Linked DNA regions of Rhodopseudomonas palustris HaA2. The protein of the gene in region 2 interacts with the protein of the main gene of each other region in a pairwise test. Links are inferred from orthologs where the notes say so. Each region holds a gene or a part of one and is shown on either strand. Other genes may lie near its edges.

Region 1 (4,508 bases), 2.2 Mb from region 2 along the record:
TGCTGGATCTGGCGATCGGGCTCGCGATGAAGCCACGGGTCCTGGTGCTCGATGAGCCTGCCGCCGGCGTGCCGCACGACGAGTCGCCGCGGATTCTCGAAGCCATCGCCAGGATGTCGCCGGAGATCGCGATCCTGATGATCGAGCACGACATGGATCTGGTGTTCAAATTCGCCAAACGCGTGCTGGTGCTGGCGAATGGCGCCCTGATTTTCGAGGGCACGCCGGCGGAAGTGAAGCAGAACGACGCCGTCCGTCAGGCCTATCTGGGAAGCTATGCCGATGCCCGCAGCACGTCTTGAAGTCGAGCGCCTGAGCGCCGGCTATGGTTCAGTCGGCATCCTGAGCGAGATGAGTCTGGTCGTGCCGGCCGGCGGCCGATTGACCGTGCTCGGGCGCAACGGCGTCGGCAAGACCACGCTGCTCGCCACGATCATGGGCCTGACGTCGCACCAGGGCGGTGTGATCCGCGTCGACGATCGCGATGTGACGGGACTGAAGACCTACGCCCGTGCCGCCGCGGGCCTCGGCTACGTGCCGCAGACGCGCGACGTGTTCCGGTCGCTGACGGTCGAGGAAAATCTCTTCACCGGCCTCAAGGGCCGGCCGCGCTCCGAGCTCGACGAGGTCTACACGATTTTTCCGCGGCTCGCCGAGCGGCGGCATCACAACGGCGCCCAATTGTCGGGCGGCGAGCAGCAGATGCTGTCGCTGGCGCGCACGCTGCTGGGCAAGCCGTCGGTGCTGCTGCTGGACGAACCGCTCGAAGGGCTCGCCCCGGTGATTTGCGACCGGTTGATGGAAACGATCGTCGACCTGGCGCAGTCCGGAGAAATGACCGTGGTTCTGGTCGAGCAGCAGATCGAGCGGGCGCTCGATTTCGCCGACGACGTGATCGTCATCGAGCGTGGCCGGATCGCCTGGAGCGGGCGGACCGAACGCCTGCGTGGCGAGCGGGAACTGGTCGACGCCCTGCTCGGCGTCGGGATCGGGTGAAACGTCGCATCGCCACTGCGGTCGCGGGTCGCGATCCCGGATTGTGGCGGTCTGCCAAGTCTCTGGCAGAAAGACGGTTTTTCGCGCGTCGCGGACGGCCGGAGTGCTGCCTTGGGAGCCTCGTCGGGCCGCGGCCGGCTTGACGTTCGGCCGGACTCGCCATAAAAGGCCTCACTCGCTGCCGGCCCGTTTTGCGGATTTCCGGCGCGGCTTGATTTCCCGAAAACAGAGCCCGGTTGGCGGCTCATCCCCGGCGGAGCCGCCGGGGTTGGGCGCAACAGGGCTGTCTGGTTTTCGCAAACCCCGACATTCGACCGACCGATCTGGATCACATGATGGCCTTCAGCCCGTTCAAATTCCTGCAGGAAGTGCGGAGCGAGACCGCCAAGGTGACCTGGCCGTCGCGCCGTGAAGTCACGATCACCACGATCATGGTGTTCATCATGGTGGCGCTCGCTTCGATCTTTTTCTTTGCCGCCGACCAGGTGATCAGGATCCTGATCACCTTCGTGCTCGGCGTTTAACGGCAGGCCCCTCGACATGAGCATGCGCTGGTACATCGTCCACGCCTATTCGAACTTCGAAAAGAAGGTCTCGGAATCGATCCGCGAGCAGGCCAAGCAGCGCGGCCTGGAGGATCTGTTCGAACAGGTGCTGGTCCCGACCGAGAAGGTCACCGAGGTGCGCCGCGGCCGCAAGGTCGACGCCGAGCGCAAATTCTTCCCGGGCTACGTGCTGGTGAAGATGAACCTCACCGACGAAGCCTTTCACCTGATCAAGAACACGCCGAAGGTCACCGGCTTCCTCGGCGCCGAGAACAAGCCGATGCCGATCTCGGAAGCCGAGGCGATGCGCATCCTGCACCAGGTGCAGGAAGGCGTGGAGCGCCCGAAGGCGTCGGTGTCGTTCGAGATCGGCGAGAACGTCCGCGTCGCCGACGGCCCGTTCGCGTCGTTCTCCGGCGTGGTCGAGGAAATCGACGAGGCGCGGTCGCGCGTGAAGGTCGCGGTGTCGATCTTCGGTCGCGCCACGCCGGTCGAACTGGAATTCGGTCAGGTCGAGAAGGTCTGATCGGGCAAGTGTCATTGCCGGGGCCTGGCTCCGGTTATGGCGTCATTGCCGGGCTTGACCCGGCAATCCATCTTCTTCGAAAGATGCTTCTTGCGAAGAGCGATGGATGCCCGGATCAAGTCCGGGCGTGACGGGAGTGAGCGAGGCGAAGGCTTTGCTCTGAACTGACGTGGGAGGCCGATGACGATCGCCAGTCGTCGCAGGCCCCACCACGAAACCTGAAACCGCCGGCTGTGCCGGCAACAGGAGAAGAGTATGGCAAAGAAAGTGACCGGATACCTGAAGTTGCAGGTGCCGGCCGGTGCGGCGAACCCTTCGCCCCCGATCGGTCCCGCGCTTGGTCAGCGCGGCCTCAACATCATGGAGTTCTGCAAGGCGTTCAACGCGCAGACCCAGAAGGAAGAGAAGAACACCCCGATTCCGGTGGTGATCACGATCTACGCCGATCGTTCGTTCACCTTCGAGATGAAGACTCCTCCGATGTCCTTCTTCCTGAAGCAGGCGGCCAAGATCCAGTCCGGATCGAAGCTGCCGGGCCGTGACTCGGCCGGCAAGGTGACCTCGGCGCAGGTGCGCGAGATCGCCGAGAAGAAGATGAAGGATCTGAACTGCGACTCCATCGAGTCGGCCATGCGCATGGTCGAGGGCTCCGCCCGTTCGATGGGCCTCCAGGTCGAGGGGTAACGGACATGGCAATCGGTAAGCGTCTGAAGAAGGCTCGTGAAGGCATCGATCGCACCAAGCTGTATCCGCTCGACGAAGCGGTGAAGATGGTCAAGGAGCGTGCCGTCTCGAAGTTCGACGAAACCATCGAGGTCGCGCTCAATCTCGGCGTCGATCCGCGTCACGCCGACCAGATGGTCCGCGGCGTGGTGATGCTGCCGAACGGCACCGGCCGCACCGTGCGCGTCGGCGTGTTCGCGCGCGGCGCCAAGGCGGACGAAGCCAAGGCGGCGGGTGCCGACGTCGTCGGCGCCGAGGATCTCGTCGAGCAGGTCCAGGCCGGCAACATCAACTTCGACCGCTGCATCGCTACCCCCGACATGATGCCGCTGGTCGGCCGTCTCGGTAAGGTGCTCGGTCCGCGCGGCATGATGCCGAACCCGAAGATCGGCACGGTGACGATGGACGTCGCCGGCGCGGTCAAGGGCGCCAAGGGCGGCTCGGTCGAGTTCCGCGTCGAGAAGGCCGGCATCGTCCAGGCCGGCGTCGGCAAGGCCTCGTTCAGCGAAGAGAAGCTGGTCGAGAACATCAAGGCGCTCGCGGACGCGGTGACCAAGGCCAAGCCGACCGGCGCCAAGGGCACCTATATCCAGCGCGTCGCGGTGTCGTCGTCGATGGGCCCGGGCGTCAAGGTCGAGCCGGGTTCGGTTCACTAAGCCCGTCGCAGCCTTGCGGCAAACTCGAGGCAAACCAGGGGCGGATGGGGCAAACCCGTCCGCCCCTTTGTCTTTGCTTCCAAGATCAAGAAACGAGCGAAGGAGCCCGGTGTGACGGACAAGGTTCTGGTGTTTTCGCGGTTCGCGAAGTCGATGCTGACGCGGTTCGGCGAGCGGTTCGAACTGCTCGAGACCGGCGGCAAGCCGGCCGACGAAGTCTTCAGCGCGACCGAACTCGCCGGCGTTCGCGCGCTGCTGACCATGGGCGCGCAGCCGCTCGGCCGCGACACGATGGATCTGTTGCCGTCGCTCGGCGCGATCGTCTGCTACGGCACCGGCTATGACGGAGTCGACCTCGACGCCGCCGCCGAACGCAACATCCTGATCGGCAACTCGCCGGCGGCGAATGCCTCGGCGGTCGCCGATCTGGCGATGACGCTGCTGCTCGGGCTGATGCGACGGGTGATTCCGGCGGACGCTTACTTACGCAGCGGCGGCTGGTCGGGAGCGAGGCCGTCGCCGCTGCTCAAGCCACCGCGCGGCCTGACCGGCGCCAAAGTCGGCGTCTACGGCATGGGCGAGATCGGCCGCAAGATCGCGGCGCGGGTGGCGTCGTTCGAGACCGAGGTCGCCTATCACAGCCGCAGCCGTCACGACGTGCCGTATCGCTATGTCGGGAGCTTAAGCGAACTGGTCGACTGGTGCGACGTGCTGCTGATCGCGGTCCGCGCCGGCCCGGATACGCAGCGCATCATCGATGCGGAGATGTTGAAGCGGCTCGGCAAGGACGGCGTGGTGGTCAACATCTCGCGCGGCTCGGTGATCGACCAGCCGGCGCTGATCGCGGCACTGGCCGACAACACCATCGCCGGCGCCGGGCTCGACGTGTTCGAACAGGAGCCTTACGTGCCGGATGCGCTCAGCGAGTTCCCGCACGTGGTGCTGACGCCGCATATCGGCGGTCACACCCTCGATGCGCATGTCGCGATGCAGGATTGCGTGATCGCCAACCTCACAGCTTACTTTGCAGGCAGGCCGCTGCCTTATCCGGTGGCGTAGTTC
Region 2 (4,532 bases):
ACCACCAGCGGCTTCTTCAGGGTTTCGAGCTGATGCGGAATTGGTATCCCGGCGACCAGCGGCACGTTGGCGGTGCGAATGCCGCGATTGGCGAGATAGATCGAGGTCGGCGTCTTCGAGGTGCGCGATACACCGACCAGCACCACATCGGCCTCTTCGAGGCCTTCGACATGCTGGCCGTCGTCGTGCATCATCGAGTAGTTCAGCGCGTCGATGCGCTTGAAATATTCGGCGTTCAAAGTGTGCTGCGCGCCGACCCGGCCGGTGGTGGAGGCGCCGAGATAGGCCTCGAACAATTGCATCACCGGGCCGATGATCGACAGGCTCGGGCTGTTGATCTCCTGGCACTTGGCTTCGAGCCGGGCAACCAGTTCACCCTCCAGCAGGGTGAACAGCACGATGCCGGGCGATTCCTCGATCTCCTGCAGCACGCGGTCGAGCTGCTTCTGGCTGCGCACCAGCGGGTAGACGTGCTCCACCGCATTGACATTGGCGTATTGCGCCGCGACCGCGCGGGACACCGTGATCAAGGTTTCGCCGGTCGAGTCGGACACCAGATGGAGATGAAAATAGCTGCCGTCGGTCAGCATCATGACCCTGTGTATCCTGTGAACAACGGGGCGAAAGCCGCCGGATGGCGGCCCCGCGGCCGGCACGGGCGGGATAACCCGGTTTTTTCTTCACAGGCCTCGGGTGAGGAAATCGTCACGGGATGGTGTCGAGGTTAGCGGGTGAATGTGGATTTGTCTCTTGATAAAGAGACCGGATCACGGCGCGAGCGCCCGTGTTCAAAGGTCCAAGCCGTTTCAGGCAGACATCGCCCTGGGCTGTGCACATGTGGATGGTGCAAGGACAAGCCGCAGCGTCTGTTGCGCCGGCACAATCCCCCGACACTACGACTCAAACCCTAAGAATCTATAAATATTGTTTAGAGGAGTGGAGCTTGCGGAAAACTCCGTGATCGCGCATTCGAGTAACGCGCTGTGCGGGCGGTGCGTTCCAGATCGGCTCTGGAATTCCGCGCGGCCGGTGGGGCGACCGATGATCGACTGGACCGATATCTATCTTTGGGTGAAGACCCTGCACGTCGTCGCGGTGATCTCGTGGATGGCCGGAATGCTCTACATGCCGCGGCTGTTCGTCTACCACTGCAGCGCAGAGATCGGCTCGGTTCAGTCCGAGACCTTCAAGATCATGGAACGCCGGCTGTACAAGGCGATCATGAATCCGGCCATGATGGTCGCCTGGGCCGCCGGCCTGGTGATCGCCTGGGAGCAGAGCTATTTCACCTCCGGCTGGTTTCACGCCAAGCTCGGCGCGGTGGTGCTGATGACGGTGATCCACCTGATGCTGGGGCGCTACGTGCGCGATTTCGCCGCAGACCGGAACACGCGGACACATAAATTCTATCGGGTGATCAACGAGATACCCACGGTTCTGATGATCGCCGCAGTGATCTTTGTGATCGTCAAGCCGTTCTGATGGCGAAAAATCGGGCGATGGCGGGACACTGAACGCCTTGCGTGCGGCCTGACGATTTTCTATAGTTCGGCTGTCCCACCTAAAAGCAGGCGAATGTGGTTGCGATCTGGTTTTGTTTGAACCGGCCGCCGCATCGGGTTTGAAGCCTCTCCGCACCTTCCTTGCTCAAAGACGTCATCGACCCGAAGACCTGCGGCCTCTCTGTATTTTCCAGTCCCCCGCTCTCTTCCGCTGACGAATCCCCTCTCTCGGTTTTATTCCACAGGACCATCCCAATGCGGGAAATGAAACTTTCAGACCTCAAGGCCAAGACGCCGGCCGAGCTCGTCTCGTTCGCCGAAGAGCTGGGGGTCGAGAATGCCAGCACGATGCGCAAGCAGGAGCTGATGTTCGCCTGCCTGAAGCAACTGTCGGCCAAGGAAACCGATATCATCGGTGAAGGCGTCGTCGAGGTTCTGTCCGACGGCTTCGGCTTCCTGCGTTCGCCCGATGCCAACTATTTGCCGGGTCCGGACGACATCTACGTTTCGCCGTCCCAGATCCGCCGTTTTGGCCTGCGCACCGGCGACACCATCGAGGGCCACATCCGCAGTCCGAAGGAAGGCGAACGCTACTTCGCGCTGCTCAAGGTCAATACGCTGAACTTCGAGGACCCCGAGAAGTCCAAGCACAAGGTCAATTTCGACAATCTGACGCCGCTGTTTCCGGACGAGCGCTTCCGGCTCGAGATCGACGATCCGACCCGCAAGGATCTGTCGGCGCGGGTGATCGACATCGTGGCGCCGATCGGCAAGGGTCAGCGCGCGCTGATCGTGGCGCCGCCGCGCACAGGCAAGACCGTGCTGATGCAGAACATCGCGCATTCGATCACCGCCAATCATCCGGAATGCTATCTGATCGTGCTGCTGATCGACGAGCGGCCGGAAGAAGTCACCGACATGCAGCGCTCGGTGAAGGGCGAGGTGGTGTCCTCGACCTTCGACGAACCCGCGGTGCGCCACGTCCAGGTCGCCGAGATGGTGATCGAGAAGGCCAAGCGGCTGGTCGAACACGGCCGCGACGTCGTCATCCTGCTCGACTCGATCACGCGTCTGGGCCGCGCCTACAACACGGTGGTGCCGTCCTCCGGCAAGGTGCTGACCGGCGGCGTCGACGCCAATGCGCTGCAGCGGCCGAAGCGCTTTTTCGGCGCCGCGCGCAACATCGAAGAGGGCGGCTCGCTCACCATCATCGCCACCGCGCTGGTCGATACCGGCTCGCGCATGGACGAAGTGATCTTCGAAGAGTTCAAGGGCACGGGTAACAGCGAACTGATCCTCGACCGCAAGGTCTCGGACAAGCGCACCTTCCCGGCGATAGACATCTCGCGCTCCGGCACCCGCAAGGAAGAGCTGATCACCGATCCGCAACTCTTGAAGAAGATGTACGTGCTGCGCCGCATCCTCAATCCGATGGGCACCATGGACGCGATCGACTTCCTGCTCGACAAGCTGCGCAACACCAAGAACAACGCCGAATTCTTCGAGTCGATGAACACCTGATCGACCGCGGTTGGAAGCAAGTCTGCGAGGGCGCCCCGAAACGGGCGCCCTTTTTGCTGCGTGCGATTGAGCGTTGCGTCGGACGGTGGCACTCGGCAAGACAGACCGATGCATCCGAACGACCAGACCATCTTCGCCCTCGCGTCCGGCCGGCTGCCGTCGGCGCTGGCGATCGTGCGGGTGTCGGGCGCGCGCGCCAGGGACGTGCTGGCCGCGCTGACGGGGGCATTGCCGCCGCCGCGGACTGTGCGGCGGGTTCGGATTCGCGATGTAAATCATGAGCTTATCGACGACGCCGTGGTGCTGTGGTTCGCCGCGCCGGCGAGCGCGACCGGCGAGGATGTGGCCGAGTTTCACATCCATGGCGGCCGCGCGGTGCTGGCCGCGTTGGTCAAGGCTTTGGCTTCCTTCGACGATGTGCGGCCGGCGGAGCCGGGCGAGTTCACGCGGCGCGCATTCGAGAACGGCAAGCTCGATCTCACCGAAGCCGAAGGGCTCGACGATCTGATTCACGCCGACACCGAGGCGCAGCGACGGCTCGCGGTGCGGCAGCTCGGCGGTCTGCTCGGCGACAGGGCGCGGCGATGGCGGGCGCAGATCATCGAGGCGCTGGCACTGATCGAGGCCGGGATCGATTTCGCCGACGAAGGCGACGTGCAGGGCGAGCTGATGGCGCCGGCGCTGCGGACGATCGCGACGCTGCACGGCGAGATTGCAGAAGTGCTTGCGGCACAGGGCAAAAGCGAACGGCTGCGGGACGGGCTGGTGGTCGCGATCGCGGGGCCGCCGAATGTCGGCAAATCGACGCTGATCAATCGTCTGGCGCGCCGCGAGGTCGCGATCGTGTCGCCGCATGCCGGCACGACGCGTGATGTGATCGAGGTGCAGCTCGATCTCGGCGGTTATCCGGTGACGTTGATCGACACTGCGGGGATTCGTGAGAGCGAGGATTCGGTCGAGCAGGAGGGCGTGCGCCGGGCGAAGGCGCGAGCCGCGGAGGCGGACCTGGTGTTGTGGCTCGGCGCGGATGAGGCGATCGACGTAGCGGTCGAGGGCTCGGCGCCAGTCTGGCGGGTGCGGAACAAGATCGATTTGGTGCCGCAGGCCGATACCGTTGGAGCCGATTCTGGCGGCGCGGGTCTTGCGGCAAACCTGTGGCAAACCGAAGGCAACGTTGCCGCAAGGGAAGCGTTTGGGATTTCGGCGAAGCGGGGCGATGGCGTCGGCGATATGGTCGAGGCGCTGGCGGGATTCGCTGCGCAGTATTTTGCGGCGAGCGGGGAGGCCGCGGTGATCAGCCGGGAGCGGCATCGGCTTTTGCTGCAACAGGCCGAGGTCATGCTGCGGTGCAGCATGACTGTGGGCTTGGCACCGGAGTTGGTTGCGGAGGAACTCAGGCTGGCTGCGGGAGCGCTGGGGCGGCTGCTCGGCCGGGTCGATGTCGAAGACGTGCTCGGCGAGATCTTTGGCCGGTTCTGCATCGGCAAGTGAGATTGTCGAGAATATATA

The links.
Region 1: the proteins of rho (region 2) and nusG interact in binary tests that used the Escherichia coli proteins (3 or more experiments, as listed by UniProt). The link is inferred for Rhodopseudomonas palustris HaA2 from one-to-one orthologs.

The regions. Positions count from the first base shown.
Region 1 is NC_007778.1:2,624,231-2,628,738, forward strand. The notes cover bases 483-3,301. They hold nusG (transcription termination/antitermination protein NusG), read left to right. Parts: upstream 483-1,536; coding sequence 1,537-2,067; downstream 2,068-3,301. Other genes in these bases: RPB_RS11435 (ABC transporter ATP-binding protein), read left to right, coding at 483-996; secE (preprotein translocase subunit SecE), read left to right, coding at 1,332-1,520; rplK (50S ribosomal protein L11), read left to right, coding at 2,323-2,751; rplA (50S ribosomal protein L1), read left to right, coding at 2,757-3,301. In the rest of the region: RPB_RS11430 (ABC transporter ATP-binding protein), read left to right, coding at 1-302; more of RPB_RS11435, read left to right, coding at 283-482; more of rplA, read left to right, coding at 3,302-3,446; RPB_RS11460 (2-hydroxyacid dehydrogenase), read left to right, coding at 3,558-4,505. UniProt on the Escherichia coli protein: Part of the processive rRNA transcription and antitermination complex (rrnTAC). The complex forms an RNA-chaperone ring around the RNA exit tunnel of RNA polymerase (RNAP).
Region 2 is NC_007778.1:436,857-441,388, reverse strand. What follows is about bases 1,048-3,890. They hold rho (transcription termination factor Rho), read left to right. Parts: upstream 1,048-1,757; coding sequence 1,758-3,023; downstream 3,024-3,890. Other genes in these bases: mnmE (tRNA uridine-5-carboxymethylaminomethyl(34) synthesis GTPase MnmE), read left to right, coding at 3,132-3,890; hemJ (protoporphyrinogen oxidase HemJ), read left to right, coding at 1,048-1,482. In the rest of the region: RPB_RS02005 (pyruvate, water dikinase regulatory protein), read right to left, coding at 1-590; more of hemJ, read left to right, coding at 1,042-1,047; more of mnmE, read left to right, coding at 3,891-4,514. UniProt on the Escherichia coli protein: Facilitates transcription termination by a mechanism that involves Rho binding to the nascent RNA, activation of Rho's RNA-dependent ATPase activity, and release of the mRNA from the DNA template.